DNA from 2 places in the Fusibacter sp. genome. Region 2 is predicted to be linked to the other one. Evidence: a T-box and tRNA genes for the amino acid it is inferred to sense, from the RefSeq annotation. Region 2 holds a T-box; the other holds one or more tRNA genes.
What was found. A T-box is a leader RNA that pairs with one kind of tRNA and senses whether it is charged. The one in region 2 lies ahead of pheS (phenylalanine--tRNA ligase subunit alpha), so its partner is inferred to be a tRNA-Phe.
Positions count from the first base shown of each region.

Region 1: it encodes a tRNA-Phe, which carries the amino acid that the T-box ahead of pheS (phenylalanine--tRNA ligase subunit alpha) is inferred to sense. The anticodon was not compared.

Region 1 is NZ_JBVBZF010000001.1:248,649-267,198, forward strand. It holds gene AC220I_RS01895 (hypothetical protein) at 1-168, shown strand, start outside; gene AC220I_RS01900 (hypothetical protein) at 165-803, shown strand; gene AC220I_RS01905 (DUF6915 family protein) at 829-1,182, shown strand; gene AC220I_RS01910 (hypothetical protein) at 1,192-1,635, shown strand; gene AC220I_RS01915 (PEP-utilizing enzyme) at 1,628-1,948, shown strand; gene AC220I_RS01920 (hypothetical protein) at 1,936-2,283, shown strand; gene AC220I_RS01925 (hypothetical protein) at 2,273-2,725, shown strand; gene AC220I_RS01930 (hypothetical protein) at 2,718-3,107, shown strand; gene AC220I_RS01935 (small multi-drug export protein) at 3,203-3,499, shown strand; gene AC220I_RS01940 (type IV pilin protein) at 3,483-3,593, shown strand; gene AC220I_RS01945 (HD domain-containing protein) at 3,595-4,191, shown strand; gene AC220I_RS01950 (hypothetical protein) at 4,307-5,407, shown strand; gene AC220I_RS01955 (hypothetical protein) at 5,489-5,806, shown strand; gene AC220I_RS01960 (hypothetical protein) at 5,842-6,399, shown strand; gene AC220I_RS01965 (hypothetical protein) at 6,498-7,424, shown strand; gene AC220I_RS01970 (hypothetical protein) at 7,426-7,866, shown strand; gene AC220I_RS01975 (hypothetical protein) at 7,868-8,155, shown strand; gene AC220I_RS01980 (hypothetical protein) at 8,157-8,576, shown strand; gene AC220I_RS01985 (hypothetical protein) at 8,573-8,941, shown strand; tRNA gene AC220I_RS01990 (tRNA-Glu) at 9,557-9,634, shown strand; gene AC220I_RS01995 (hypothetical protein) at 9,636-9,848, opposite strand; gene AC220I_RS02000 (hypothetical protein) at 9,880-10,176, shown strand; tRNA gene AC220I_RS02005 (tRNA-Leu) at 10,182-10,265, shown strand; gene AC220I_RS02010 (hypothetical protein) at 10,321-10,629, shown strand; gene AC220I_RS02015 (hypothetical protein) at 10,642-10,854, shown strand; tRNA gene AC220I_RS02020 (tRNA-Ser) at 10,924-11,068, shown strand; tRNA gene AC220I_RS02025 (tRNA-Tyr) at 11,307-11,397, shown strand; tRNA gene AC220I_RS02030 (tRNA-Pro) at 11,589-11,659, shown strand; tRNA gene AC220I_RS02035 (tRNA-Pro) at 11,666-11,740, shown strand; gene AC220I_RS02040 (GIY-YIG nuclease family protein) at 11,813-12,382, shown strand; gene AC220I_RS02045 (hypothetical protein) at 12,407-12,715, shown strand; tRNA gene AC220I_RS02050 (tRNA-Pro) at 12,706-12,783, shown strand; gene AC220I_RS02055 (hypothetical protein) at 12,802-13,098, shown strand; gene AC220I_RS02060 (hypothetical protein) at 13,214-13,450, opposite strand; gene AC220I_RS02065 (hypothetical protein) at 13,523-13,777, shown strand; tRNA gene AC220I_RS02070 (tRNA-Leu) at 13,779-13,865, shown strand; gene AC220I_RS02075 (hypothetical protein) at 13,878-14,513, shown strand; gene AC220I_RS02080 (HNH endonuclease) at 14,838-15,305, shown strand; tRNA gene AC220I_RS02085 (tRNA-Gln) at 15,306-15,382, shown strand; tRNA gene AC220I_RS02090 (tRNA-Gln) at 15,520-15,593, shown strand; tRNA gene AC220I_RS02095 (tRNA-Gln) at 15,596-15,669, shown strand; tRNA gene AC220I_RS02100 (tRNA-Phe) at 15,674-15,752, shown strand; tRNA gene AC220I_RS02105 (tRNA-Phe) at 15,912-15,987, shown strand; tRNA gene AC220I_RS02110 (tRNA-Leu) at 16,198-16,284, shown strand; tRNA gene AC220I_RS02115 (tRNA-Ile) at 16,294-16,383, shown strand; gene AC220I_RS02120 (hypothetical protein) at 16,409-16,837, shown strand; tRNA gene AC220I_RS02125 (tRNA-Trp) at 16,842-16,915, shown strand; gene AC220I_RS02130 (DUF5658 family protein) at 16,936-17,238, shown strand; gene AC220I_RS02135 (hypothetical protein) at 17,527-17,871, shown strand; gene clpS (ATP-dependent Clp protease adapter ClpS) at 17,871-18,167, shown strand; tRNA gene AC220I_RS02145 (tRNA-Arg) at 18,169-18,242, shown strand; gene AC220I_RS02150 (DUF3579 domain-containing protein) at 18,253-18,519, shown strand; tRNA gene AC220I_RS02155 (tRNA-Ser) at 18,510-18,550, shown strand, end outside.
Region 2 is NZ_JBVBZF010000051.1:1,134-14,726, forward strand. It holds gene thrS (threonine--tRNA ligase) at 1-1,237, shown strand, start outside; gene infC (translation initiation factor IF-3) at 1,642-2,157, shown strand; gene rpmI (50S ribosomal protein L35) at 2,189-2,386, shown strand; gene rplT (50S ribosomal protein L20) at 2,417-2,770, shown strand; gene pta (phosphate acetyltransferase) at 3,115-4,116, shown strand; gene AC220I_RS08980 (TrkH family potassium uptake protein) at 4,318-5,673, shown strand; gene AC220I_RS08985 (potassium channel family protein) at 5,718-6,368, shown strand; gene AC220I_RS08990 (TrmH family RNA methyltransferase) at 6,381-7,193, shown strand; T-box leader at 7,246-7,451, shown strand; gene pheS (phenylalanine--tRNA ligase subunit alpha) at 7,526-8,545, shown strand; gene pheT (phenylalanine--tRNA ligase subunit beta) at 8,566-10,959, shown strand; gene AC220I_RS09005 (BMP family ABC transporter substrate-binding protein) at 11,092-13,002, shown strand; gene AC220I_RS09010 (TetR/AcrR family transcriptional regulator) at 13,150-13,593, shown strand, end outside.

The sequences.
Region 1 (18,550 bases), on a different contig from region 2:
CATCAGCATTGTCGTGTCATCGAAGATGGACAGGTGACAAGTGAAAGATGGGACAGTAAGTGGGGATCTGAGATAGATCCTACTGAACGTGTTTGGAGTCACCAATCACTAAAAATGGAAACGAATTCTGCTGCCAATTTTTTAAGAAAGAAATGGTTGAATAAATGAGTATAACAATTGCCAATTCTGCGTTTGTAACTTCTGGTACAGGACCTGCAATTTATGTTTCGGGAAATGGTCAGTATTATATAAACTCATCAACTACTTCAACGACTGCTAGTACCACTACATTCTCTGGATCAGGACTATCAGTTGTAGCATCATCCTTTGATGATGATGTTATTCGAGTACTTACAGGTAATCAAAAAGTACAACCAAACTCTACGTTAGAGTTTGATGATGGTACAATCATTGAAGTTGATGATATGGGGAACTTTAAGATAATCGACAAAGATGCAACGGTTATCTATCAAGGTTGTAAGATTAGAGAGTTCAATCCATTTATTAATGCTTCAGATCAATTAGAAGATTTCATTCGCGATCTTGGTAAGTTAGGTGTTAAGCAGAGTGAAGTACTAAATGTTCCAATTGATTTGTTTATTAATTGGTTAATATGTAAAGCAGCCGAACAAGATGGTGATATTGTTCCAACTGATGTTCCAAGACTTGAAACTACTGTTAAAAAACAGAAAAATCGTTGCAAGTGTTGTGGTCGATATATTCAGAAGAAACTTATCGAGAATGATATCTATTTTTGTAATCCGAAACATCACAAAAGTTTTCTAAAAAAGATGAACTTGTGATTCATAAACTAAAGGGTAACTATAAATGAAACCTTATTTTCATGCAAGATTAAGTGTAAAGAAATATGGTGGAGAGATAGAAGATTATCTTGACATTCATAACTTTATTGATTCTTCCAAAGCAACATTGGCAGATGTTCGTCATAGAGCTTTGTTACATAGTTCATTTGGGTGTTTTCTTGCTGAACAAGTTTTTGGAGTGTACATTACAAACAGTGCTGGTAAAGTAGTACAAGTTAGGGATATTGCTGAAGAGCATATTCAAGAAGATTTAGGATTCATACCATCAGTCGATAAGTGGCTGAGAAATATGAGAATCGAGCCGTGGATGAGTGGAATGAAAAAACGGCAAAAAGTGAAACGTTTGAAAATTGATTAGAGGTGAAATATGAGTTGGCAAGAAGAGTTAGAATCATTGCAAAAAGAATTGGATGATGCAAAATTATCCTATATGAATAAAGCAAAGAAAGTGTTTATGGAAAATCTATTTCCTCCTTTCTTTGAAGCCCACCCAGAAATTAAGGTAGTCTACTGGGTTCAGTATACTCCTTACTTTAATGATGGTGATCAATGTGTTTTTAATGTTGGTGAAGTTTGTTTAGCAGACGTTCTTCCTGAGGAAATGGAAGACTTCAACCTTTATGAATCATTTGTTGGTGGTAAAGAAACTTGGCGGGTTCCAAAACATTTGAAGGATGATTTCAATTCCATTTCAACATTCATTTCTAACAATGAAGAGTTGATGTTGGATCTTTTCGATGACCACGCACAAGTCATAGTTTACAATGAAACCCCAATTCGTATCGAGTCTGAAGAATACGAACATGACTAATAGTCATACCGTTCGTATTATTGGTGGACGTGGAAAGGTAGTTCAGGGAGAAGTTTGTATTCCTGATCGTGGTGATGTTGTTAATGAAAACAGCATCATCATTATTCCACATGGTGGTGCTGACTATCATGTGGCTGGACTAACCTGTAAAGGAATAATTACTGAAATTGGTAATCAACTTTGTCACTTAGCAATTGTAACAAGAGAGATGAAAAAACCTCTTGTTGCAATGCCTGGTGCAATAGTGGAACTAATGGATGTACAGAGAGTTATAATTGATTGTGAAGAAGGGAAAGTGTTGTGGAAGATATAATTGAAAATTATTTCAAATTACGTCAGGAAGTTTTTGAATATTTTGGATATAGAGAAGATTGGGTTGCAATTCCTCTAGAAGATACTCGTGAGTATTATTGGATAATTGATGAGGATGAAAGAGAGTTCATTCGTTATGCTGAAACGTTAGAACAACTTAAGGACGAGGAAGCTGGTCAGTATTATGAAGATGAAATTTATACACAACGTTTTCTACCGAAGTGGGTATATCGTGGTGAAAAATACACTTTAGTTTGTTCAAATCCTGGTGTGGATGGGAACAAATTTTTACGTGTTCTTGATAATGATAAAGAGGTTAAAGAAGATGAGTTGTGATAAGTGTGGTTCCAAACGTGTAGCACATTTATATGCCCACAGTAAAGATTGTTCTGATTTTGTTTGTGAGACTGATGGAATTATGTCAGAAAACACATATTTTCCCGACATTCCAAATATTTGTGATGGTGATGATGTTCAAATGAATATTTGTTTAGAGTGTGGAAAAGTACAGGGTAAATTTCCTGTTGTCATCGAGAAGCAGGAAGGGGTATTGTTAAGGGGTGAAATTGTTAATGCATGTAAACTTGGAATCATTGAAGCAGATCAAAATGGTGATGAGGAACGTGCTGACAAATTGGACGATATTGTTCGTGTCCTAACTGGGAATGGTCGATTAGCTGATTTTCCTAGTTTTGAGATTTGGGAAATTCCTGAAATGATTCCACACGAAGAATTGATTGCTGAAATTTTCAACTTTAGTTACTCAGATTATGATTAATTGGGACAAACCTAAAAAAGTAAGAACTACAGAGGAGCACAATAAAATGTACTCCTCTGATTCTGGAATACCTGGTACTTATGTACCAAACATGTCAGAGGAAGACTTATATTCATGGCGTGGAAAACTGGTTGGACAACGTACTGGTTTTCCTCATGTTGAATTACGAAAAGCATTTACCGCAGATGTCCTTATCTATGTTTCATTAGGTGAAGGATTTAAAATTTCCAAATATGAAGGACCCGACCAAACAAAAGGAATAAATGTTCGTATTTCATCTAACGCTGCCATTTCCTTAACATTCGAAGAATTACAAGAATTGAATCTTGTAATTGAAGAAGCAAAGGAGAAATTGAAAAATGAATTCCGAAGCGAAACCTAATTATTACTGGATTAAATTTCTATTCAGATGGATGTTGACATTCGCTGGAATTGTATTAGGAACAATGTTATTTGCTTGGTTGATTGGATGCGTCTATGGCTAAAAGTAGATACGTTACAAGAGTTCGTACTGAACGCTCCAGAATTCGTAGATACGAAAACAGGACAAGACTTTTCAACTCCAAAGTAGAACGTTTTATGGGTTGGTGGGGAATTGTAATGTTGGTCGGTATTCCTATGTTTTTAATATTTCAATGTGGACGAGCTGTTCAACAAGAACAAATTGTTGACAAGTGTGCGAAAACTCATTTAACATTATTATCAGATCAAAAAACCTATGTTGAATGTAACATAGATTATGCAAAGAGGAAACATTATGAAAAATTTCATTAAAAAAGCAAAAGGTTTTACATTAATTGAATTGATGATTGTGGTTGCATTTATCGGAATTTTAGTTGCAACTGTTGCACAAGCTTTAGGAAAGTAAAATGTCTCCAAGACCATTTCGACCAAGAATCCATCAAGTTGTATCCTTTATGATAAAGGCTCACGATGGACAAACTGATAAGAAAGGACTCCCTTATTGGTACCATCCTTATCGAGTTGGTCTTCGTTTACATCTTGCTTATCCTGATGATTTTTTTGATCCATTAATATTTGGAGCTCTTTTACATGATGTTGTAGAAGATACATCACTTGATCGTCAACAATTAATGAATGTTGGGTTTGATTCTTTAACATTAGATATTGTTGAGTTGGTTACAAAAGATCGTTCCATAACATATATGGATAATATTAAACGTATTATCAATGGAGCTAATACTCATAGTGAATTAGCAAGAGATTTTGCAGTTTTGGTAAAATTAGCTGATAATTATGATAATTCCTGTCCTTCTCGAATTAACCATTTAATGGAGGACGAACAAAATTTCTTAACAAAACGGTATAAGAAAGCACGCAAACTGCTTGAACCTGCAGCAGAAAAAATCTTAACTAAGTATGACCACATCGACCTTATTAAAGGTGATGTTCGTTTAAACAAAATGGACACTTACTTATTAACACCAACATGTCACATAAGTTAAAACTTAATCTTCGAATTATTTTTGTTTATTTACCCCTAATTGTTGCCTTTGGGTGCTTTGTTATGGGAAAATTAGCTTATCAATGGGTTAAATCCTTATTCAAACGGAGATAAACATGCAACTACTTTGGTTATTCTTAATTCCAATAATTATCGCAATCGTTGGACGAATGGTTTTCAATAAAACAATTACTTGGAAAGAAATGGGAGTACAAATACTCATTTGTTGTCTTCCAATTGGAATTGCTTATGGATTAGGATCTTACGCTCAGACGTATGATAGAGAAATATTAAATGGTGAAGTTCTTTCAAAAGAAAGAAATGAAGTATCATGTTCACATTCATATTCGTGCAATTGTGTAACTTCGTGTAGTGGAAGTGGAAACAATCGTTCATGTACAGAAATTTGTCAAACTTGTTATGATCACAGTTATGATGTTGATTGGGATGTTTTAACAAATGTTGGTACATTAAGTATTGACCGTTTGGATCGTCAAGGTCTTGACGAACCTCCTCGTTGGACATCTATACGACCTGGTGAACCTGTTGCTGTTGAACATGGTTATACAAATTATGTACAAGCAGTTCCAAGTTCTTTATTTAATGATAAAGATGTCACAACTGGTGACCAGTTTGCAAATTTAATTCCTACTTATCCTAGAGTTTATGATTATTATCATGTAAATCGTATACATGCAATGGGTGTATCAGTTCCTCACCAAGCAGAACTTAATCAGAAACTTGCTGAGATACTGAAACATCTAGGTCCTAAGAAACAAGCCAATATTCATGTTGTATTTGTAAACACATCTGATGCAACTTATAGGTATGCATTGGAGCGTGCATGGTTAGGTGGTAAGAAAAATGATATTGTTATAATGTTAGGAACTCCACACTATCCAGAAATTTTATGGGCTGATGTGATGACATGGGCTTTAAATTCAGGAAACGAGGTTTTCCATGCTTCGTTAAGAAATGCTTTAACTGATATGAAAACCGTTGATCAGGACAAATTAATTAGTACAATTGATTATTGGGTACCTAATAAGTTTGATAGATTTGCACATTCTAATCTTGAATATCTAAAAGATGAAATTAATCCTCCAACATGGGTGTACATTTTTTGTATCATCTTGGGAATATTTGGTGGTGTTGGTGCAATGATTTATATGCATAAGAATGATGTGTTCAACGAAGAATGGAGAAGGAGATATTAATGACTGTTCGAATCGAAATTACAAGTTGTACAGAATGTCCACACCACAAATCACCAAGATTAAAATGGGAATTATAGATTAATGAATACAATTGAAGACTTAATAATTATTTCTTCTGATACCAAAAATGAAGTGGATCAGTATCGATTGAAGAAAATTGATACTGATTTGGTAAATGAATTTCATTTATTATTGGATGGTAAAGGGTGGAATGATCATGTACAAGGTGATATTGTTACCAAAATTATTGATACAGGTGACTCTATTGTGGTAGAGTTTGGAACAATCAAAATTGAACTTGATTATGCTCAAGTTCATGAATTGCGAATAATGCTTGACTTTTTAAATAAGTTGGGTGATAATTGGAGTGAACAATATTTCGAAAAAGTCGAAATATAACTTTTGTAAACAAAACTTCAAAGGAGAAGTACATTATGAGTAAAGGTGTAATTGTAACACTTGGTATCGTTGGAATCTTTGTTCTGATTGGAGCAGTGATTTTTGGTTCTTATGTCAGTGCATACAATTATGGTGCTGATATGGAAACTCGGTTGGAAGCTGAAATGAAGAACAATGAGCAAATTCTTGCCAACTATGGCAAGAAAATCAAAGAGGCTGCTCAAATTCCTTCCATGCAAACTGATGATTTGGTGAAAATTTTCACTGGCACATTGGGTGCTCGTTATGGTAGTGATGGTTCAAAGGCTGCTTTTCAGTGGATTAAAGAACAAAATCCACAGTTGGATCAAAGTACATATCGTAACTTACAGAACTTAATTGAAGGTGGTCGAAATAAGTTTGAGAATTCTCAGACCAAACTTATCGACATTAAACGTCAATATAAGAAAGCACTTCGTACCTTTTGGCAAGGTATGTGGTTGAGAGTTGCAGGTCTTCCAAGCATTGATTTGGATAAGATTGTAGTTGTAACGTCTGAACGAGCAGTCAATGCTTTTGAAACTGGTCGAGAAGAAGCTCTTCAAATTCGATAAACCACTCTGCCATCTTCGGATGGGGACATCTAAGGCGCTCATTTGAGCGCCTTTTTTGTTGGTTCCAATAAATACTAAACAATCATTAGGAGCCTAATATGAGTGATATGTTACGAAGAATGCAAAAAGCAGCAGGAGTTCCTGCTGATAGATGGGTATCTCTTCAAGAATCCGAACAAAAAGAAGCAGTTAAACAAGACGTTGTTTGCCCTTTTTGTGGGTTAAAAATGTCTGCTTCCGAATTTCATGCACATTATATGGAACACCATCATGCTGATGTAATGAAAGCAATGCATGGTGAAAGTGCAGAAGAAGAGGCTAAGGAAGACAACAAAGAAGATGCTAAATCTGCAGAAGATGCGGAAAAAGAAGTGGTTGCAAGGGCCGAAGAAGAACAAGCTAAAAAAGAATCAGTAAAATTTACAAAGGGGCAAAAAGTTGAATATAATGGCTCACACTATCTTGTGGAAGTTCCTGATGCTAAAGATGATTTTATTGGGATCGTTCCTCTTGATAAAGCAGGTCAAGAAGATGCAGTCATGCTCGTCAAAGGAAACCAGTTAAACATTGTCACAGAAGATGTTGAACAGGAAGAACCAATCGTTGAAGAAGTTGTAGTTGAGAAAGAAGTAGTTGAAGAGAAAGCTGAGACTAATACCAACTACTATCTTGATAAGCCAATTGAATGGATGGAAAAGAAGAAACCTGAAGATAAAGTACAGGTTCCTGGAAAAGTCACATCAGCAATTCGTGGTGTATTACGTGATGCTGAAGCAAATATTAAGAAGTATGAAGGTCGTGATGATGGCAAACATCAGTACTTCACTGATTGTCAGAAAGTCATGAAAGAGCTTTTGGATTATTTCTCAGATGCTACTGTTGCAGACTGTAAATTAGCTGCTTTGTACGTTGCTGGTGTTAAATCACCAATCAATACAGAAATTCCAGCAGTTGTTTGGGAATGGTTAATGACTGGAAGTAAACCTTCTTTAAAAGATTACGTTAACGTTGTTAAGGGGAAGTAAGATGGCGTTAAGAGACATTTTTGCAAAAGTACCTAGAATCAAATTTTATCGTATTGATGAATCGAAGGAACAATTAGACGAAGGTGATGTTATTTCAGGCAAGTTTGGTGAAGAACGTCTTAAAGGTTTTAGTCCTGTTGAAATGAGAGCAATCTTACGTGTACTACAGAAAGCAATAGAAGCTGCAGATGATCATGCTGAAAGTGAACCAAACCGAAGAGATCGAGCCGAATACTTACACCTTGCTGAAGACCTTGAAGAAATGTTACGTGAAGTACGTATGGGAAACCGAAGTCAAGCTTATCGTACTTTTCGTCAGTTGGATTCAACAGGTCGTGACTTTCTTGATGATTTTATGGGAAATAGTGCTAAGACATTTTACTCATACTTTAAAACAAGTGCTCCACATAAAAAACCATTACGTAACAAAATAGAGATCTAAAATGAAAATTCGTGAAATTCTAAATGAAGGTGACATGCCACCACAACCTGGACTTAAAGAATTATTTGAATCAATTCCTTCAGGAAAAAGTGTCCTAAGAGATACAGGTCGTGGTAATCACAACAATGCTGAACTCCGACAACATCCAAGTCATTGGTCAATTTCTCGTCCTATCGAAGGGTCAGATGAAAGAGAAATGATTGCTACTGGAAATGAACAACATATCCGCAAGAAATGGAAGGACGTAAAGAATAAACACTTTACAGGTCCTGCTAAACGTAGAGAGTGAGATGAAAGTTCAAGACCTATTTGAAGAAGATTTTTTCAAAAAGAATCCACATATTGATCAATATTCAAAAAAGAACATTGAAGCTAGAATCCGTCAAATAATGTATGATCGTAGATTGTCTGGTGAAAAGAGTAACAACGGTGAACTTCAAATGCTCCGAAATAAATTAAAAGAAATTCAAAAGAAAAATGTGAATGAAAATGTTTCTTCATTTGGTGATAGAAAAGCAAAACGAGACAGATTGGCAAAAATTGATCGAGAACAAAACGACTTTCGACAAAATGTGAAATCAACAGTACGTCAAGCTGTTAGAACACGTAAAATTCCTGCAGATTTAATAATTGAAGCATTATTAAACTGGATGACTCCACAAGATGTATCTGCAGCCTTAGAACAAGCTGATTTAAAGGATTACTTATGAAATTATCAGAGTTATTTGAAGAAGTTATTTCTTTTGAAGAACGTAAACGTAGATCTGAAGAAATTCGTGATCAGAAAGCAAAAGAAGATCGTGGTGTAAAACGAGCTCAACATAAACGCAATGTGGATTTTCTCAAAGGTGAAATGAAAAAACACGATGTACAACAACGTAGAAAATCTATGAAAGTTGTTGAGAAGTGGGACAAAGAAGTAACTGTTGCCAAAAGTGAAAGAGGCAAGTATAAAAATAAAACAATTGCTGAATTGAAGAGCATGTTAAAAAATGCTAAAACGAAAGAAAAGAAGGAAGAACTTAATTTCGCAATTCGAGCAAAACAAAAGGACAAGTGGGGAGAAGTGAAGTGAAAAAATTCCTTGCAGTATCATCAGTTATTATCATCTTTGGTGGTATGATGGTACTTGCAGTTTTACTTCTTTCAAATATTCATTAAGAGAATCAATAAGATAAAAAACTGTTGACATCTTATATAAATAATAGTAATATTAATTCAACATTTGAATTTTAATTTTTAACAAAGGCAGAACAATGAGTTCAAGACATTCACAACAACATATACTCTTTAATCAACCCGAGTGGTCGGTGGGGTTTTGTGCGTCCTCATTGTTACGAGGTTATCGCCCAGAACAGAGAAACGAGCCTTTTGTGGAGAATTTTATAAGTTAAGATTTTCTAAGTTAAGAAACGAATCAAAAGGCTCACTTCGAAAGAACTGAGCCTTTTTTATTGTTTAACGGTTAATATAGTAAGAGCAAGTGGTTGAAATTCCCCCTCCCTATATTAAGCAACCCTTCAGTAAGGTGGTACTTACATGAAGTCCAGGTATGGGATTAGAACCGTAAAACCGGTCACCCGTGAAAGAATAAAGGGATCATTTTGTTTGGTATAAAATGAGTAAGCGCCCTAACTACAAAAGACTTTATCCGAGAAGGGCCGGATATAAACAATAGTCCCTTACGTATACACCTGTCTGCTAACTGGCCTAGGCGATTTGACTTTCAATCAGAGAAATGCGGGTTCGACTCCCGTCAGGTGTACCAATTATTCAATAACAATTTGTTTTAAAGTTCTAATTTCATCTTCAATGGCTTGATGAATTTCAGACAAAAAGAGATTGGCTGCATCATTTGCAGTCTGTTCAATTCTAGCAAGAGTAGGCTTTTTTCCATCTTGATAGACTTTAATTTGAGAAGCCATTACTAGTTGTCTTGCAATCTTTGCAGCAGCTGTTTGATTTTGAAAGATAATTTCCATAACCGTATATATGGTAGAAGTGAGGTGAGTGATGATGTTACGTTATACAGGCATCAGAGAGGAAGGTGCTGATACAGTTGGGTATAGCACACAAGAAGAATGTGAAAAATTTATTATTGAAAAACAAGGTAAGTTGAGTGTCATGTCTGGTTACCATGTTCTAGTACTTCAAGTTGCAAAAGGTAATATACGGTATGTACCTTATTGGATTGATAGTTTTGGGTATGGTGGTCTACGTTTTGACTTAACACATGAAGATGCGTTCGAACATGCAACCAAAGTTGCTGAAGTACCGTTTAGAATTGTTGAAGTTCATTTTGATGTATAAACTATGGCGATGTGGTGGAAAACAGGTATACACGCTAGGCTTAAACCCTAGTGCCTTCGGGATTGAGGGTTCGAACCCCTCCATCGCTACTAACCCTTGATCACAAAGAATTTTTATGTTAAAGTTAATTCTTTGGAGTGAAAAATGAAAAAAATCGTATTTGGAAGTTTCCTACTATTATTAAGTTGTTCTGCTCAAGTGGAAAGTGATCCAGGACCAATTTATGCAAGATGGGTTTGTGATTCACAAGTTGGAATGGGTACTACAATCCGTAGTCCTTGGGTTCCAGCCGAAGATATTAAGATGGATTGCCACACAAATATGTGTTGGTGGGAAAAGTCACCAAGACGTCTTGGTGAGCAAAGACAAGTACATTTCTTAATTCCAAGACCTGGAGATATTTGTCGTTATGAAGAAGCTCAAGGTCGTAAACCTGATGATCGTTTTGAATAAGAGGAAAATGAAATGCCTAAACAACGGGTGAGAGCAAAGGGTGCATCTATTGCACGAAACAAGAACATGCGATTTCGTATTGGTACACGTAAAGGTGGTCAATCTGCAATGGTAATGTCTGTACAACAACTTTTGGAAGCTTTAACTTCTGGATCTACTCGTCCAAGAGACATTCCAAAAATCAAGAAAGTTCTTGAATTGAAAGGTCATACATTGGCTGCATAAAGAATGGGCTGGTTTTAGCTGCGGCGACCCTTGTTTCCAGCACATGAAATAAGAAAAAATGAGGATTATGGGGTGGTGACGAAATTGGCAGACGTCCTTGGCCTGCTAAGCCGAGAGTCCTAGCGTTAATTTAAGTGTACATAGGATTAGCCGATACTTTTGTGTTGATCAGCATTTGTGTCGTGGAATGCAGGTTCGAACCCTGCCCACCCCACTAAATAGTATATGAAATAGGAGATGATTATGTTTTTCAAACCGAAATTCAAGTACTATAAGGATCATAGAGAAACTAAACGATACAAAACTAAGAAACGTATGGCTACAAACGTGTGGTTATATAGTTCACCATTCTTGTTAATTGGAGCAAACGTTATTGCTGGATTAACTCTTTGTTTAATGATTCTTGGTATGTTCACAACATTAATGTTTCTTGATGAAACAAAATAATCTATGGAGGATGCAATAAGGGCTAACTGGTGTGGCCGCCTGACTGTAAATCAGGTCCCTTTGGGCAAGAGGTTCGATTCCATCCTTCCTCCACCAAACACATCATTGTACTAATCGCGAAGTACAATGCAGTAAGGCTGACTACTGGTTTCATGAGCCACAGTCACATGAAAGGGATGTGATACCCTCGCCTTACTACCAACAATGAGCTTATGGTCTAAGTGAAGGGCACCCCCTAGTCTATTGGGGGAGATGAAGGTACGAACTTCTGGGCTCACCAAAACAATCTGTGCGTGGTATAAAGGTATTACTCTTTGTTTGGAACGAAGGAATGAGGGTTCGAGTCCCTCCGCACTGACTTTGACAGAGTGTAATATCAGTCTGGTAGATGGCTCCCCTAGGAAGGGAGAGGTCGTGAGTTCGAATCTCACCACTCTGAATGCTGAAGTTCAGATCGTATCGTTTTGAACTTCATAAATAACTGAAAGAATAACTGTTGGGAGACACTTTCATGTATTTTTATGTTTATAAAATAACCAATAATATAAATGGTATGATTTATATTGGCGTTCATCAGACAGAAAATCTAAATGATGGTTATATGGGATCTGGCCTCCTTCTAAAAAAGGCTCAGAAAAAGTATGGACTCGAAAATTTCTCTAAAGAGATTTTATATGAATGTAATTCTCGTGATGAATTATTTGTAATGGAATCTCAATTAGTTACCCAAGATTTTGTAAACAGTAAACAAACATACAATACTCGATTAGGTGGTCAAGGTGGACCAAAAGAACCTCGAAAAACCGATTATTATCGTTCTGGTGCACACTCCCACAATGTAAAATTAGCACAGAAAAAAGCTAAAGAAAAACATATTTTATTAAAACAACAACGAGTTGACAAATATAATCAAAATCCAGTATTATGTACTCATTGTAAACAACCTTTACTATACGAAAAACACCGTAATAAATTCTGCAGCAAATCTTGTGCAGCAACATTTAATAATACGGGCCGAGTGCCTACAAAAGAACATCGAGCAAATACAGCTCGAACTTTAAGGAAAAAGAATGATTTATGAATTTGACGGCCTAAAATTAAAAGATTGGCTTCCTATATTTTAGGCCCAATATATGCTAGACAACTAACTCCAGCTGACCTTAAAAAAGGAATTGCTAATCTTGATTTGTATTTTTGTGAACGAACAGCTGCTGGTGAAATTTTAATTCAAACGAATATTAAACAAACATCTGCACAATTTATAATCAATGAAAATACTCAAACTGTTATTGGACAAATTGAATGTTGGGATGTTAATGATTCCAATCATGAACCAATAATTTATTTCGCTTTACGAGATGATGATATATTGAAACAACTTTATGTGCGAGTTGTTAATTCTATCTCCGTGTAGCTCAGCTTGTTCAGAGCGCTCGCTTTGGGAGCGAGAGGTCCAAGGTTAGAATCCTTGTACGGAGACCAATTTTTGAGATAGAAATTATGGGTATGGCAAATGAGTGGTTGTTTCAAACAACCCATGAATTAAAACATATTTTGCGTTACTGTTTTATTTACACAAATAAAGATCCTGACACTTATTTGGATTTTACAATTGGTAAATTAAATGTGGATCAATGTCAAACAGTTAAAGAAATTTATACTAAGTTGTGGAATAAATTTCAAGAAATTAATGGTCTAAAAGAATATGTTATCCAAAATTCAAAATATGCTTTTAGCCACTTAAATGAGCCAACTAAAGAATTAAAACGTTTACACAAGTTAAAGTGGAAACTTTGAATACCTAGACGAGCGATACAGTGGGTACGGTGAATAAGAGAGTATGGTATTAGGATCTTATTTGCGAGATGGTTGCACTAGAATTGATCCTCTAGCACAACCATTGACTCGTCGTTTATTTTAATAAATCTCGATCACCTTCATCTTCTTCAATTGAAATGTCACAATGACGATCTTGAAAAAGATTTAGGATACGACAAATAATATATGCAACTTTCCATTTCCATGTGTTGTGTGGTAGACGTAACCATTTTCCAAAACGTGAAGACATTGTTTCGTCAGGATCACCACCAAAAACCGTGTTGAAAAATTGGTCAATTGAAACTAAAATATTCCAGAAATAACGATTCATACTACTCTCCTTGTAAAGTAGTATTTATTTCAAAAGGGTGATATGTTAAAAGTAAACCAAGATTGGCTACAAATGAATTATCAGTATCCAATTAAAGTAATCAAATTACTAATGTTGCTTAGTCATACTCAACATGATTTTGAGGTTGTAAAAGCATATCAAACTATCGTTACAGATGAACAAATATTAGATACTTTTAATTGGATTTGTAAACATTATCCAGAATATGTTATTGAGATGATACCTCATCATCCAAAAATTATAGGATATATAAACAACCCAACAAAAGAAATGCAAAGAGTCCAAAAATTGTGTTGGACTTTATAATGGCGATGTGGTGGAAAATAGGTATACACGCTAGTTTCAAAAACTAGTGCCTTCGGGATTGAGAGTTCGAATCTCTCCATCGCTACCAATAAATACCTCTATGAAATTAGAGGAATTGTTTGAAAATACTGATATGACTTTGGATTTAGAACCAAAGAATGTTCAGTCTATGAGTTTACTGAAAGGTCGCAAACCATTGGGCCAAGGTCAACAGGCTGTTGTTGTTCCTCACCCACGATCAAATACTGTTATTAAAAAAGTACGTATTCCAGGTGGTGATATTCAGGCTGATCCCTACGTTAATTTCTTAAAATTAGTGAAGAAAGTTGATAATCCTTTCTTTCCAACAATTTATAGTGTTAAAGCCTATCGTACACCAAGTACTAAAGGTCGTTTTCGTACTGTTCCAGGTGAATTATTTTTGGTAGTTCACATGGAAAAGTTACATCCTGCAACTCCTAAACTAATTGATTCTATTAAGCAATTACTACCTGAGCTTGGATTTGAAGGTGAAACAGAGTTAAGTAATGACTTATTTGACCAACCAAATTGGAGACGTCAGATACGTGCTAAAACAAAAAATCCTCAACTAAAACAAGCCTTGAGGTTGTTAGAACCAATGTTTCGATTATTTGGTTCTGATTTACATACCCAAAATTGGATGGTTCGACTAACAAGTGTTGGTCCTCAATTAGTAATAATTGATCCATTCTATGATTTTGCAGCAGATTTCTAAATGTCCCGTGCTAACTGTCATCGAAAAGTTCATGCCAATACTTTAACCGTTTCGGAAAGTGACGAATTAGCAAATATAAAATTGATAAATGAAACAATCAATATCCTCGTATACCCTCACGCTACGAACGTGTCGAAAGGTTAATTGGATACATGCAGGTTCGAACCCTGTCGGGGATGCCATTCCAAACACGAAATAGCATAAATGTAATGCACTCCTCGTGAGGAGGAGGTTATCTAGATTAACAACCTAGTTTCGTGACCAGTTTTTTATGGGTACTTATAGATTTCCTTGCATAAATATGTAATAGCAAGGAGATACTAGATGAAAAAAGTAGATTGGCAAAATAGATCCTTTTTAGAGAAAATTATTAAAAGTTCTTTCTGTTATAGCGATGTATTAATTAAATTAAAATTACGAACTGTTGGTCGCAATAATGAAACATTAAAGAAATGGATTGATTACCATAAAATTGATATTTCTCATTTTGATTCATATCGTTCTAGATTGAAGCTTTTACACGAAAAAAACACTATACCTTTAACTGAAATTTTAAGCGGGAAACATCCTCAATACAAAACTTACCATCTAAAACAACGCCTTTTAAAGGAAGGTTTAAAGAAAAATTGTTGTGAACAATGTGGATTGACTAATATCTGGAATAACAAACCAATCGCTATTCAACTTGACCACATAAATGGGAATAGTACTGATCATAGATTAGAAAATCTAAGAATGTTGTGTCCAAATTGCCACAGTCAGACAGCGACATTTGCTGGTAAAAACAAATAGTAAGGGGTAGACAAATTGGTAAAGTCATCTGCCTTTGAAGCAGAGGTTTGTGGGTTCGAAGCCCACCCCCTTATCCAATTACTTACATGCAAGATGTTTGTACTTAATGGAGTCATGACCATTAAACTAAACTGATTGTCGCTTGGTGGTTATACTAGTTGACTAAGATCAGAATAAGAATAGCTGAGTTTTGATTATGTAAGTAGTTTTAAATAGGTCTGTAGTTTAACGGAATAACACTTGGCTCTGAACCAAGAAGCGAAGGTTCGACTCCTTCCAGACCTGCCAATAGGCCTATGGTGTAATGGTAACACACAACGCTTTGAACGTTGAACCCCTGGTTCGATTCCAGGTGGGCCTTCCAATATGGATCTGTAGCTCAGTTTTTGGTAGAGCACTTGCCTGAAGAGCTTGGTGTCGTGGGTTCGAGTCCCTCCAGATCCACCAAATAGAATGTTGTGTATGGTGTAGCGGATAGCACGTCGGCGTGGAAGTCGAAAGCACGAGTTCGAATCTCGTTACATAGCTTAGACAGGGTAGTAGCTGTCGACAGTGGGCCAACATATATCATCTACTACTGGTATATGACGGTCCAACGTTATTAATGGATCAGTAGCTGATGTGGTCTTAGCGCTCGGTTGAAGCCCGAGAGATGTCCGTTCAATTCGGACCTGATCTACCAAACTAATCTAGTGTATCGCTATCGAAAGATAGAGGAAGCTCAGGACACACTCGGAACCTGTAGGAGGTTAAAACCGTTTTACTACTGATACCGAAAGGGAGTGTGCAACACAAACAGACCGAGATAAGTTCCATTCTATGAGGTCGGGTTGTGGCTTAGATGAATGATACACCTCGACAGAATCCTGGCTATCGGATTAGTACAAACAATGGCGACGTGGTGGAACTTTGGTATACACGCTAGTCTTAGAAACTAGTGCCTTCGGGATTGAGGGTTCGAACCCCTCCGTCGCTACCAAAATAAAATGCTTGGGTGGTGTAACTGGAAGCACGACGGGGCTTATAACCCTGAACACTAGATAGGTGGTTAGCAAGAGTTCGATTCTCTTCCCAAGTACTGAATTTTAGTAGATAATGCATTTATGATTAAAAATGTTATTATTATGATTTTATCGATAGGGTTAATTGTTGTAATTGATGCCTTTGAAGAAATTCGACCGAATAAAATGTCTGTCAGAGTTCACTGGGTTGTGCATCAAAATTTGCAATCTGTGCACAATTACTGTGGTTCAGATGAAGATCCTGAGTTGCTTAAAACTTGGACAATTCATGGTTGTGCAACATTTGATTTAGTTCGTCACACTTGTACGATACATGCTGTCGAACCTGACCCCAAACAAGAAGAAGGTGTATTAATGACATATCTTGGTCATGAATTATATCACTGTTTTGTTGGGCAATTTCATCCAACGATGGCTGAAAAAGAAAAGCAACGTTTAGAAGAAGAGAAGAAAAAACAACAGGATCAACAATCTTTTCCAAAAGGATTAGATTGGAATAGAGTTCCCTAATTATGGACCGTTGGTGTAATGATAGCATGAGTAGCTCCAAACTACTTGGCAGAGGTTCGATTCCTTTACGGTCTGCCAATATTTCAGTAAATAAGATAATGGTTGCTGCATTTTTTGCTATACTACTCATTATCTTAGGGATAACTGATGGTTTAATGACCATTATGATTATCCAAGCAGGAATGGGTTATGAACTAAATCCAATTATGGGGTTATTCATTAATAATGACCCTTTTGCTTTTCTATTAGTAAAATTATTTGTTGCAATTGGTTTCACATGGTACGTCTATCATTATGGAGATGGTAGATACAAATGGTGTAATAGGGAATTGATTTTACCCCTATTATGCATACCATATATGTTTATCGTAGGGATACAAATTGCGCATCTTATATCTTAGTTTGATATTATTGGTTAGTTGTTCGACACCTTTAGTAGATCCAACTCCTATTAATAATGAAACCCATATTAAATGGGTTCGTCATAAAGATTTGTTTGAACTTGAAAAAGCATGTGTAAAGGTTGCTCCCAGACCCAACAAATTCTTTGAATATCATGGTTGTGCAACGTTTAATCTAAAAACAAAAGAATGTATAATTCATACATTAAATCCTCAAGAATATATTGGTGAGGACATGGCTTACTTAGGTCATGAAGTTAAACATTGTTTTGATGGGAATTTTCACAAATGAGTATTGATTATAGAGATATGGATCGTGATATGGGTGATCTAGAAACTGCCCTAGAAGGTATTGAAAATTATTTGGAAAATTCAAAAACTGAATTGTACAATGTACAGAATTCATACGAAAATTTACAAACACAATACGAAGAAATCGTAAGTGAACGAGATTCGCTGGAAAGTGAAGTAGAAGATTTGCAGGGAATGAATGAAGACCTGCAAAGTCAATTATTTCATGCTCATAATGAAATTGATGCCTTGAACGAAGTCATTTCTGAATATGAGAAAAATGAAAAGCCTTCAAATAAATTTGAAGCCCATTCACAAATTTTAAGAGATATGCTTGAATAATGGAAACTGTTAAAGAGAAACAAACCGAAAAGCAAAAATTAAAACCACCTAGTAACTATAATGTCATTTTAATTAATGATGATTTTACTCCAATGGATTTTGTTGTTAGTGTTTTAGTTCAACTGTTTAATCATCCAATTGAGAAAGCTAATAAAATCATGTTAGACATTCACAACAAAGGTGAAGGTGTAGCTGGCTCTTATACAAAGGAAATAGCCGAAACAAGAGTTGCTCAAGTAAATAATATCGCTCAGCATTATGGGCATCCACTTAAAGCAGATATTAAACAAATTTAATGCCCCATCCTGTGGATTCAGGACGTGAGTCTTCTAAGCTCGTAGTCGAGGGTTCGATTCCTTCATGGGGTGCCAAATATAAAGAATGAAATTCATGATAGTTAGAGGTGTAACTGTTGATGGACGAAAATTTCGTCCAAGCACATGGATTGAAATGATTGCAGGTAATTTTGCAACATTCAAAAACGGAAGATTAAAATGGAATGACCATATTTTTCCTGGAATGTGGGAGTTCGACGGACAAGTTGAAAAAGTATTGTGTTTAACTGATGCTATACGTTATTTTCATCCTGAAATTGAAGACTTTGTTCGTGAGTTCGTTAAAGAAAACAATTTAATAATGGAAGAGTAATCCGAGTTTGGACTAGCGGAGCCTACCTCGA
Region 2 (13,593 bases):
AATGCTTGAAGAAGCGAAAAAGAGAGACCATAGAAAACTTGGCAAGGAACTTAAACTCTTTTCGCTTATGGAAGAGGGGCCAGGTTTCCCGTTCTTCCTTCCAAACGGTATGGTCGTCAAAAACAAACTCCTTGAATATTGGAGAGAAGTTCATGATAAAGCAAATTATGTTGAAGTAGAAACACCAATTATCTTAAATAGAAAGCTTTGGGAAACTTCGGGTCACTGGTTCCACTACAAAGATAATATGTATTCACTTATCATTGATGAAGAGGATTATGCAATCAAACCAATGAACTGCCCGGGCGGCATGCTTGTTTACAAGACAGATTTAAGATCTTATAAAGACTTCCCGATGAGAGTTGGTGAAATTGGTAGAGTTCATAGACATGAGTTATCTGGTGCTTTACATGGTTTAATGCGCGTTAGAGCATTCACACAAGATGACGCTCATATTTTCATGCTTCCTGAGCAAATCAAGGACGAAATCAAAAATGTATGTAAATTAATTGATGAAGTTTATAAAACATTTGGTTTCTCATACCATGTTGAACTTTCAACTAGACCGGAGAAATCAATGGGTACAGATGAGGAATGGTCATATGCAGAAGCTTCTTTAAAAGCTGCACTTGAAGAACTTGATTTAGCTTATAAACTCAATGAAGGTGATGGCGCATTCTATGGTCCAAAAATTGACTTCCATTTAAGAGACTGTTTAGGTAGAACTTGGCAGTGTGGAACAATTCAGCTTGATATGCAGCTGCCACAACGTTTTGAACTTTCTTACATTGGTAAAGACGGAGAGAAACACCAACCAATCGTCATCCACAGGGTTGCATTTGGTAGTATTGAACGTTTCCTTGGTATTTTAATTGAAGAGTTTGCAGGTAAGTTCCCAACATGGCTTGCACCAGTTCAAGTAAAACTTTTACCGATTGCAGACAGACATGTTCCTTATGCAGAAGAAGTTAAAGCAAAATTAGCGGATGCTGGCATTAGAGTTGCAATTGATGATCGTGCAGAAAAGATTGGCTATAAGATTAGAGAAGCTCAGCTTGAGAAGAATCCGTATATGTTGATCTTAGGTGACAAGGACATCGAAAACAAAGGCGTTTCTGTTCGTTCAAGAGATATTGGTGAACTTGGCAGTATGGATATTGAGGCATTTGTTAGCACTGTTGTAAAAGAAATCAAGTCAAGAGCACTAACAACTGGCTTTGAAAAAGCTGGTGAATAAGCCTTCTGAATGAACACCAGATCATATTAACAAATAACAACTGATATGATTTCAGGTGGGTATAAAAGAAAATTATCAAAATAACTTGACAGGCCTAAAAGGACATGTTATAGTTATTAAGGTCATAAAAACAACCAAGTAGAAGCCCGCTTCTCACCATATAACGCAGTGTTCATATGGTAAATAGTATCTTTTCTCATAGAGTTTATACTCTATTGTTTAAAAAAGTTGCTAACGGCGGATATTCTATCCGCCGTTTTTTTATGCTATCATAAGTCATTTAGCATTAAGCGATTAATGATTGATTTGTTTCAAAATGGACAAGTCGTATGATGAAACTATCACAGGGTGACTTTTAAAAGTAAGTCATGAAAATGTACTGTGATTCTAACTAAAACTAGGGGGTGTATCTTATCAAAACAGCTGATATTAATGAAGAAATTCGTGACCGTGAAATAAGAGTTATTGGCGACGATGGCGAACAACTTGGCATTATGCCTACAAAGGACGCATTAGCACTTGCGCAAGAAAAGAAACTTGATCTTGTAAAAATTGCACCAAATGCAAATCCGCCTGTTTGCAGAATTATGGATTTCGGTAAGCATCGATACGAACAACAAAAACGTGATAAAGAAGCACGCAAAAAGCAAAAAAGCGTTAGTGTGAAAGAAGTTCGTTTGAGCTTAAACATTGAAAAGCATGATTTAGAAACAAAAGCGAAAAGCGCTGCTAAATTCTTAGAAAAAGGTGACAAAGTTAAAGTTTCATTAAGATTCAAGGGCCGTGAGATGGGTTATACTCAATTAGGATATGAAGTATTTAACAAATTTATCGCGGAAATTGATGAAATTGGAGCACTAGAAGCACCAGCAAGAATAGAAGGCAGAAGTTTAGTTGCAACTCTTGCACCTAAAAAATAAATTCATATAAATTCGGAAGGAGGACTTTACAATGCCAAAAATGAAAACACATAGAGGCGCTGCTAAAAGAGTTAAAAAAACTGGAAGTGGCAAATTGAAAAGAAGTAAAGCTTTTACTAGTCATATCTTAACTAAAAAATCTTCTAAAAGAAAAAGAAACTTAAGACAAGCTACTACTGTTAGCGAATCAGATATGAAAAGAGTAAGAACATTATTACCTTATTTATAGGAAGCATAAAGAAAAAGGAGGTTTAAAGAAATGGCTAGAGTTAAAAGAGCTGTAAACGCAAGAAAAAAACATAAAAAAATTCTTAAATTAGCTAAAGGTTTTTATGGCCAAAAAAGCTTAGTATTTAGAGCAGCAAATCCAGCAGTTATGAGATCTTTAAGATCTGCATATGTTGGTAGAAAATTAAGAAAAAGAGATTTCAGAAAATTATGGATCGCTAGAATCAATGCAGCATCAAGAATCAATGGTTTAAGCTATTCTAAATTTATGAACGGTCTTAAAAAAGCAAATATCGAAATCAACAGAAAAGTATTGTCAGAAATGGCAATTCATAACCCAGAAGATTTTGCTAAATTAGTTTCTGTGGCTAAAGAAAACTTATAGAGTTTTTAATAGATAAACCAAGTTCAATCGAACTTGGTTTTTTTATTGTATACAACAAAATTTGAGCCGAAAGCTGTGATGAGGAATGTTCAACCTCAAACAGCGTCAGCGAAAATTGGTTTGAGTCATCGAGAGATGACTCAAATGTTGTTGTAAACAACAAAATTGAGGGAAAGTCATTTTTTATAGACATTTGATGATAATGTTTTTAATCTCAAATGAAATATTGATTAATTATGAATAAATATTACAAAAAAATTAACGAAAATTCTCTCGTGTATCTTGTATACAAAATCTAATTGTCATATAATAAGGCTATAAATAAATTTGTAGGAGTGTTTAAGATGGCATTTTTAGATAAGGTAGTAGAAATTGCGAAAAGCAATGTTCAAACGATTGTATTACCAGAAGCGTTTGACCCAAGAACAATCGAAGCAACTCATAAAATTTTAGAGATGGGTATTGCAAAAATCATTTTAATTGGTGATGAGGCTGAAATTAAGGCTAAAGCTGGTGAATGGAATGTTGATGGTGCATCGTTTATTAATCCTGAAACATTTGAAGACATGGATAAAGTGGCTGAAACCTTAGCTGAGCTTAGAAAAAGCAAGGGTATGACTAAAGAAGAAGCAAAAGCATTATTAACTTCAAACGTACTTTATTTAGGTGTTATGCTTGTAAAAATGGGCTATGCTGGCGGAATGGTAGCTGGTGCAGCAAACTCAACAGGTGATGTGTTAAGACCAGCACTTCAAATCTTAAAAACGGCACCAGGTATTAAACTCGCATCAGGTGCATTCATCATGGAAGTTCCTAATTGTGAGTATGGTGAAAATGGTATTTTCATCTTTGGAGATTGTGCACTTAATCCAAATCCAACTGCCGAAGAGTTAGCTCATATTGCAATTAGCTCTGCAAATACTTTTAAAGCATTAATTCATGCAGAACCACACGTGAGTATTTTATCATTTTCATCAAAAGGATCTGCAAAGCATCCTGATGTTGATAAAGTAATTGAAGCGACTAAAATTGCAAAAGAATTAGCACCAGAAATTAGTCTTGATGGTGAGCTTCAATTTGATGCGTCTATTGTACCTGCAATTGGTAAAAGTAAGGCACCAAATTCAACAGTTGCTGGACAGGCAAACGTAATCATATTCCCTGACTTAGATGCTGGAAATATTGGCTATAAACTTGTTCAAAGATTAGCGAATGCCAATGCATATGGTCCTGTTATTCAAGGTCTTTCAATGCCAGTTAACGATTTATCGAGAGGCTGTTATGCGGATGATATCGTAGGTACTGTGGCATTGACGGCTTTACAAGCTCAAATGCAAAACAAATAAATAGAATAAATCTTACACGATTAAGCACCCTAAGAGGCAAAACTTCTTAGGGTGCTTTTATTATGTACCATTAACTCCCATCCAGGCCTCAAAACCTTAAAATTTAGGAATATAGTTTTGCTTTTTAATAAAAAAATGTATAATATATAAAGTACCTTTAAGCAAGATCAAACAATAGCAGTATTTAATAGGGGGAACATAATGGAACAATTAAGGCATAGTCTCAAGAAGGGTTTAAAGCCTGCACAAGTCTTAGTTTTAGGGTTTGCGGGAACGATACTCTTGGGGACAATTTTACTCATGCTTCCGATTTCTGCAGCAAATGGCCAAGCAACCTCATTTATAAATTCACTGTTTACTGCAACATCAGCAGTTTGTGTAACAGGACTTGTGGTTGTAGACACAGGTACTTATTGGAGTGTGTTTGGTAAAACCGTAATTTTGCTTTTAATACAAATCGGTGGTTTGGGATTCATGACAATGGCAACTTCAATCGCCATAATTTTAGGCAAGAAAATTAGTTTAAGAAATAGGCTCATCATGCAGGAAGCACTAAATCAATTTTCAATATCAGGTGTCATAAGACTAACGCAATATATTATCTTAACCACACTTGGAATTGAATTTGCTGGCGCATTACTGCTTTCCATAAGATTTATCCCACAATTTGGCTTGAAAAACGGCTTTTACTATGCAGTTTTCCATTCGGTGTCCGCCTTTTGTAATGCAGGTTTTGATATTATGGGGAATGGCACAAGTCTAACCAATTATGTGAGCGATCCATTGGTTTCAATCGTCATCATGTTTCTCATAGTACTTGGTGGACTTGGTTTTTCTGTAATTGTTGATATTGGCAGAACACAAAGCGTAAGAAAACTCTCGCTTCATTCAAAGCTTGTTATCTCAATGACAGCGATCTTAATTGTTATTGGCTTTGCGACTGTGATGTTATTTGAAGTAAATAATCCTGATACCTTGGGTCAATTGGATTGGGGTGGAAAAATACTTGCTGCACTATTTCACTCGGTGACGCCGAGAACGGCAGGATTTAATACCTTAAATATGGCACATTTAACGCTACCAACTTTACTCTTAACGATTTTATTCATGTTTATTGGTGGATCACCTGGATCAACAGCTGGCGGTATTAAAACCACAACCTTTGGTTTAATATTTTTAAAAGTTAGATCGGTTATTCTAGGTGTTGATGACGTTGAGTTCGCACATAGGAGAATTTCTAAGGATACAATTAATCGAGCACTAGCCGTTTTTTTCATTGCAAGTTTTGTTGTAATTGCAGTTACAGCTGCTCTTGCAATTACAGAGAAGGATGCAACCTTGGAATATGTATTATTTGAAGCAATGAGTGCATTTGGTACTGTGGGCTTATCGCTTGGGTTAACACCTTCCTTATCTTTAGCCGGTAAAATAGTAGTTTCAGCAGCGATGTTCTTCGGGCGTTTAGGTCCATTGACCATTGTACTTGCATTGAGTAATAGAGATTTATCAAAGAGAAAACTGATACGTTATCCTGAAGGAAAAATTATTGTAGGGTAATTTGATTTATATGAGAATGCATCAAAACAAATGGAGGCAAGAAAATGAAAAAGCAATTTGTAGTAATTGGTTGTGGTCGATTTGGTCAAAGTGTGGCAATTAAACTTGCAGAGCTTGGCTGTGAAGTTATGGTTGTTGATGATAATGAAGAGATTATTCAAAATATATCTGATAAGGTAACCTATGCAGTTCAAGCAGATGCAACAGATGAAAATTCAATCAAGGCGCTTGGCATCAGAAATTTTGATGTTGCAATCGTGACAATTGGATCTGATATTCAGTCGTCAATTCTAGTGACACTAATGATCAAAGAGTTAGGGGTAAAACACATTGTCGCAAAAGCTCAAAACTCATCGCATGCCAAGGTGCTCTATAAAATTGGTGCTAACAGAGTTGTATTTCCTGAAAAAGAAATGGGTATTAAGATTGCTAAAAATTTAGTTTCAGGAAATGTTCTAGATTTTATTGACCTTGCACCAGATTATAGCATTCTAGAAATCAGCATGAACGACGAATGGATTGGTAAGAACTTGGTCCAAATTGATATGAGACGTAAATATCAAATCTCTGTAATTGCTGTGAGAAGAGGCGATGAGTTTGATATTAATGCTGGTCCTGACAAAACGCTTTTAAAAGACGATATCCTTATTGTTATTGGTAAAAATGAGGATTTGAAAAAAATAGAAAAGAATTAAAAGAGGTAAGTGGTGTTAGAGATAAATTCAAACCAAAATAAGGTGTTCAAACATATTAAATCACTTCTTAATAAAAAATATAGGCTAAAATACAGTCAATTCATCATAGAAGGTGAAAGGTTTGTAGACCTTGCAGTTGAGCATTGTTATAAGGTTGAATACATTTGCTTAAGTAAAGATTTTCTTGAATCAAATTTAGATTCTGATAAGTTGGACCAATATGAAGGCATTTCGAAAGTTCTAGTGTTCCCAAAACAGCTCTTTGATGAACTAACGGATACTGAAAATACACAAGGCATCATCAGTGTTTTATCGTTGCCAGAGATCAGTACTATAGATGAAATCCTTAAAAGAGATAAATTACCACAAATATTATTTCTTGATAGACTGCAAGATCCAGGAAATGTGGGTACGATTATAAGGACGGCTGATGCCAGTGGTATCGAGTATATTTTAATGAATAAAGGCTGTGTAGATCCCTATAACGGCAAAGTCGTTAGAAGTACTGCAGGTTCGATATTAAATGTAAAAATTATTGAAGTCAACGATACTTTGGCTACTCTTAATTTATTGGTTGAGAAAGGGTACACGTTACTCGTTACTGCTTTGAAGGCGCGTTATCGCTATGATGATTCCTCAGCTTATGGTCTTGCCAATTGTCTTGTAATCGGCAATGAGGCAAATGGTGTTTCAGAAGACGTTATGGGCCTTGATTGTAACACTATAACCATACCAATAATGGGGAAGGCTGAATCCTTAAATGCCTCTGTGGCAGCGGGTATCATGATGTATAAAGTTAATGAATATTGTATACAAAATAAATAAAAAGGTTGTTTGATACCTTGAATTGTGTTATGATAACCTTATCAAAAATCTGATAAAATCTGTGATAGAGAGAGTAGATGCATAAGGAATTTAGAGAGGAAAACGGTTGGTGAAAGTTTTCATTCCGAAACATTGAAGTTCACTCTGGAGATGCACTTTTGAACTAAGTAGGAAGTGACGTTTGCCGCGTTAAGGCCATAAGTGAATTACTTATGTAATTAAATTGGGTGGTACCGCGGAATAACCTTCGTCCCATGATTGGGAGGAGGTTTTTTTTATTGTCAAAAATGGACCTTTACGGTGTGCCATATTAAAAAATAGGAGGTAGAAAAGTGAAAAAATTACTTGAGCAATTGTTGGAACATGCAAAAACAGAAATTACACAAGCTGCAAACCTAAAAGAGTTAGAAGAAATCAGAATCAAATTTTTAGGCAAAAAAGGTGAGGTTACTAATATATTAAAAGATATGAAAAACCTCAGTGCTGAAGAAAGACCTTTAATTGGTAAAGTTGCCAATGAAGTTCGTGAATCAATCGAAGCTTTGCTTGATTCTGTTAAAGAAGATAAAAAGAAGCTTGAAATTGAAGCGAGATTAAAAAGTGAATCAATCGATGTGACAATGCCTTCTAAAAAGACATTAAGGGGTCATAAGCATCCATTAAATATAGCACTTGATGAAATTAAAGAGATCTTTATCGGTATGGGCTTTAAAATTGCTGAGGGACCTGAGGTTGAGTCTGTATATCATAACTTTGATGCCTTAAATGCACCTATTGATCATCCTTCTAGAAGCTTATCAGACACGTTTTATATTACTGAAGATCTTCTATTAAGAACACAAACTTCACCGATCCAAGTTAGAACGATGAAGAATTCTAAGCCTCCAATCAAAATAATTGCACCAGGCAGATGTTTCAGAAATGATGAAATAGATGCGACACATTCACCAATGTTCCACCAATTGGAAGGTCTTGTAATAGATAAAGACATTACAATGGCTGATCTTAAGGGAACACTTGATATGTTTGCAAAGAGACTTTTCGGAAGTCAAACTAAAACTAAATTTAGACCTCATTATTTTCCATTTACTGAACCAAGTGGTGAAGTGGATGTGTCTTGCTTTAAATGTGGTGGTGAAGGCTGTAGATTCTGTGGTGGCAGTGGCTGGATCGAAATCTTAGGCTGTGGTATGGTTCATCCAAATGTCCTTAAGGAATGTGGTATTGATCCTGAAGTTTATAATGGCTTCGCGTTTGGTATGGGGCTAGACAGAATCACTATGATGAAGTATGAAATCGATGATATTCGTATATTATTTGAAAACGATGTGAGATTTATAAAACAGTTTTAAGATGACTTGAGGAGGGCGTTATGAGAGTACCTGTAAAATGGTTAAAAGAATATGTTAATATAGATGGCATTATGGAAAAGGATCTCGTTGAGAAGCTGGTTCTCACAGGATCTAATAACGAAGGCAGTCATGTAATTGGAGAAGGTATCGACAAAATTGTAGTTGGTAAGATCACTAAAATTGTTCAGCATCCAAATGCTGACAAGCTCTCTGTTTGTACAGTGGATGTTGGTGAAGAAGTGTTACAAATTGTAACGGGTGCTACTAATATCAGCGAAAATGATTACATTCCAGTTGCTGTTCATGGTGCTACTATCGCTGGTGGCATTAAAATCAAAAAAGGAAAACTCCGTGGCGAGGTTTCTAATGGCATGCTTTGTTCACTAGAAGAAATGGGTTTTGATAAGGGGACTATTCCAAAAGAGTTTGATGATGGTATTTTTATCCTTGATAAAGAATACACTTTGGGTATGGACATTTTAGAGGCTTTAGATATTAAAGACACTATAATCGAATTCGAGATTACGCCAAATCGTCCTGATTGCTTGAGCATGATTGGAATGGCAAGAGAAACAGCTGCAAGTTTTGAAAGACAATTGACTTTACCAACTGGAAAAATCAACAATCAAATTGAAGATGTTAATCAATATGCATCAGTCGTCATTGAAGCACCAGATTTATGTCCTAGATATGTTGCAAAAGTGGTTAAAGACGTAAAAATTGAAAAATCACCAATTTGGATGCAAATGAGACTTATGAATGCAGGCATGAGACCAATCAATAATATCGTAGATATCACAAACTACGTTATGCTTGAATATGGACAACCAATTCACGCCTTTGATCTTGATACTGTTAAAGATCATAAAATTGTTGTTAAAAGAGCTAAGAGTGGTGAAGTATTCACAACACTTGATGATAAAGAGCGAGCGTTAACAGATGAAATGCTCGTTATAGCAGACGCTGAGAGAACAGTGGGTATTGCAGGTGTCATGGGTGGTGAAAACACTGAAATTTCAAGTACAACTCAAAACATCTTAATTGAAGTGGCGAGCTTTGACAAATCGAGCATCAGAAAAACGTCTAAAGATTTAGGGCTTAGAACTGAGGCTTCATCAAGATTTGAAAAAGGTGTTAGCGTTGGCCTTCCAGTAATCGTTGTGAATAGAGTATGTGAGTTAATCGAGATGTTGTCAGCTGGAACTGTGATTGATGGCGTTATAGATGTTTATCCAAATCCTGCTGAACAAATCTCAATTCCATACAGAGTGGATAAGATTTCTAAAGTAATTGGAGAAGTCTTATCAGCGGATGAGATTATTAGTATTTTAGAATTATTAGACATAAAAACGCTTGTAAAAGACAATGAGTATTTTGCCCAGCCACCTTACTACAGACTCGACCTCTTAAAAGAAATCGATTTAGTGGAAGAAGTCGCAAGAATCTATGGTTATGATAAAATTGGCATGACATTACCTAAGACAGATACTTGGGGTGCGAGAACCAATGCTCAGCTTATTGAAGAGCAAGCGAAGCTAGAACTCTTATCTAATGGTATTGATGAAATCTTGACATATTCATTTGTATCTAAAAAGGACCTTGATAAAATCAATCTTTCTGAAAATAGTATCTTAAGACAACAAGTAGAGCTTATTAATCCACTTGGAGAAGAATACAGTGTAATGAGATCATCATTAATGCCAAATGTACTGGACGTTCTATCGCGTAACAGCAACAGAAAAGTTAAGCAAGCGAGAATATTTGAAATTGGAAGTGTATTCTTGCCTAAGGAAGTGCCAGTAGTAAATTTACCAGTTGAGAAGAAAATGCTTACAATTGGTATGTATGGAGAAGCAGAGGATTTCTTTAGTATTAAGGGTGTTTGTGAGAATGTTTTAAACGGTCTTGGGATTAGCGATTATTATTTTGAAAAAGAAGAAAATCACCCAACTTTCCATAGTGGAAGATGTGCTAATATTATCTGGGGAACTCATATTATCGGTACATTAGGTGAACTTCACCCTCATGTTCAAGAAAATTATGACTTACAAATGCGTGGTTATGTAGCTGATCTTGATTTTAACATGATGATTCAAATGGCGAAATCGGATCAAAAGTTCACACCAATCCCTAAATTCCCTGCAATTGAGCGTGATATTGCTATCTTAGTTAAAGATGATATCACATCCCTTCAAATTGAGAAGATTGTACTTGAGAATGGTGGAGAGCTACTCGAATCTGTTAAGATGTTTGATATGTACAAAGGCAAGCAAATTGCAGAAGGCTTTAAATCAGTTGCCTATGAGCTAATATTTAGAGCAGCAGATAGAACGCTTGTTGATGAAGACGTTAATTCAATCTTTGCCAATATCTTAAAAGCACTGGAAAAAGAAATTGATGCTCAATTGAGATAAGAAAAGTAATACCATAGGCTCTATGTGGTTTAGATCACATAGGGCCTTTTGATTAACTTTTTTTGCGTGGATGATGTATAATGGGTATAAAGAAAAGCAAACAAACCATTTGATATAAAAGAAGGTGGAACCATGATTTTTGAGGGAAAAATAACAGACTATTATATAGATGCAAAAAATAAGGGGAAGAAGGAGTACAACCGATTAAAAGCGAGAGGAGCCTCTGGTCATCTTACCAGCTTGGATGGTATATTGAAGGATATAGAAATTGTGGCCACAGTGGATTTGGGTGTTAGGGAAATTCCGCTTAAAAAAGTAGTTGGAACCTATTTCAATTCGAGAAGAATGATTTTTTCGAAAAACTTCATGCCGCTGGAAAACCTCAATACAGAGTTTGGCAGTAAATGGACTAATCTTTGTCAGGCTCATTTGGAAGAAGGTATAAGAGATCCTATAAAGGTATATGAGTACCTTAATTACTATTATGTTATGGAAGGTAATAAGCGTGTCAGCGTATTAAAGTACTTTGATGCTGTTAAGGTCTCTGCCCATATATACAGGATGATTCCCAAATATGATGAGCAGGATGAAGATATCAAGCTATATTATGCTTTTATGGAATTTTTTAAAGAAACTAATATTATTGAGTTGTGGTTTTCAAAAACGACACGTTATAAAAGAATGCTAAGGTATTTGAAGCAATATGATCCAGGTGAGTCCTATTTTGACTCCAAATATCAGCATTTCTTGACTTATGTTTACGAACCCTTTAGGAAGATCTTTAAACAAGCGGGTGGTGATCAACTGGCAGTTACCACTGCGGATGCTTTTTTACTCTATGCAAAGCTCTATGAATTGCCTAAAGAGTTGGATGAGGCAGTGACTGAAAAGATGATGCCTTTACTCATTAGGGAACTTCAAAATTACGGTGATGATGAAGAAATTGATATTATGACAACCTCGGATGATATCGACAAAACATCATTTTTGGACACAATCTCAAGCCTGATGACGCATAAAAAACTAAAAGTTGGGTTTGTTTATGCTAGAACCGTCGAAAAATCGGGCTGGACTTATTCGCATGAATTAGGACGGCAACATGTGGAAACGCATTTTGCTGATCAAATAGAAACAGATTTTATAGACAATGTGCCTGAGGATAAATCGGCATATGAAGTCATCAAATCTTTTGCAACTCAAGGCTATGATGTTATTTTTACAACAAGTGAAATTTATAGAAGAGTTACATTAAGGTGTGCACTTGAGCATCCTGAAGTTAAGTTTTTCAATTGCTCAGGAAATAGGCCTTATGTGCATATGACTAATTATTTTGGAAGGACATATGAACCTAGGTATTTGACTGGAATTATAGCAGGGGCTTTGACTAAGACTAATATAATCGGCTACACTGCGACTGAGCCAAATCCTGAAGTCATATCTTGTATCAATGCCTTTGCAATGGGGATAAAAATGGTTAATCCCAACGCTAAATTATTAGTGGTTTGGACAGGTGAGTGGAATAATCCAAAGGTCAGTACAGACTTGAGTGAAAAACTCATCGAAAGAGGGGCTGACATTGTCAGCAATAAAAACTTGATAGTGCCGCGGGGCGTTACTTGGGATTATGGTGTTTATTCCATGTTGTGTGATATTAATCCGATCACCAAGCAACCAGAGCATTATTTGGCATCACCGATATGGAATTGGGGTATGTTCTATGAAAAGATTATAGGTAGTATTTTAAACGGGACATATCAACGTGTTACAGCACAACATTTCGAGGAGAGTAGGTTGATAAACTTCTGGTGGGGAATCGCTTCAGGTGTAATCGACGTCTATTATTCAAAGACACATGTACCCAGTGAAACCGCTAAACTTCTCGAGATATTGAAGAAAATGATTATGACTGATCAATTTCATCCCTTTAGTGGGCCGATTTATGATCAAGACCATAAGCTTAGAGTTCAACCCAATAAAATTTTAACACCTGAAGAAATTATGGATATGGACTGGTATGTTGATAACGTCCAAATTATTTTATAATCTCATAAACGCTATTTACTCTACACCTAAAAACCAATCAAATGATTGGTTTTTTTATATAATAAACGGCTGTTTACTATTGCAAATTTGTATAGAATCTCGTATACTGTTAAAAGTGAACGGATGTTTATTATTAAGGGGTGAAATATGGCACAAGTATTAAAACAAGAGGTTAGAGATCGAATTATTCAATCTGCTAAAATTGAGTTCTATAGGGCAGGCTATGATGGCGCTAATATGAGAAATATAGCAAGTGGTGCAGACATTACCGTTGGAAATCTATATCGGTACTTTGAAAATAAGGATTATTTATATGAGGAAGTAATTGGTAAGGTTTATACTCTAGTGAATAGTACCATCGAACGTATTACGGAAACAAATATTTCGATGAATCGTGAAATAGATCCCACGGCTGTAAAAGTACTAAAAATGGATAAAAAACATAACTATATTAGAAAGATTATTGACGAAATCATAAGTTTGTTTTCTGAAGATCGATTGAGTATGTTGATTTTGTTGAAAGATGAGCGTGGCAATCAAGCTACTGATATGAAATACAGCTTTATCGAGTGGATTCATTTGGCGTTAAAG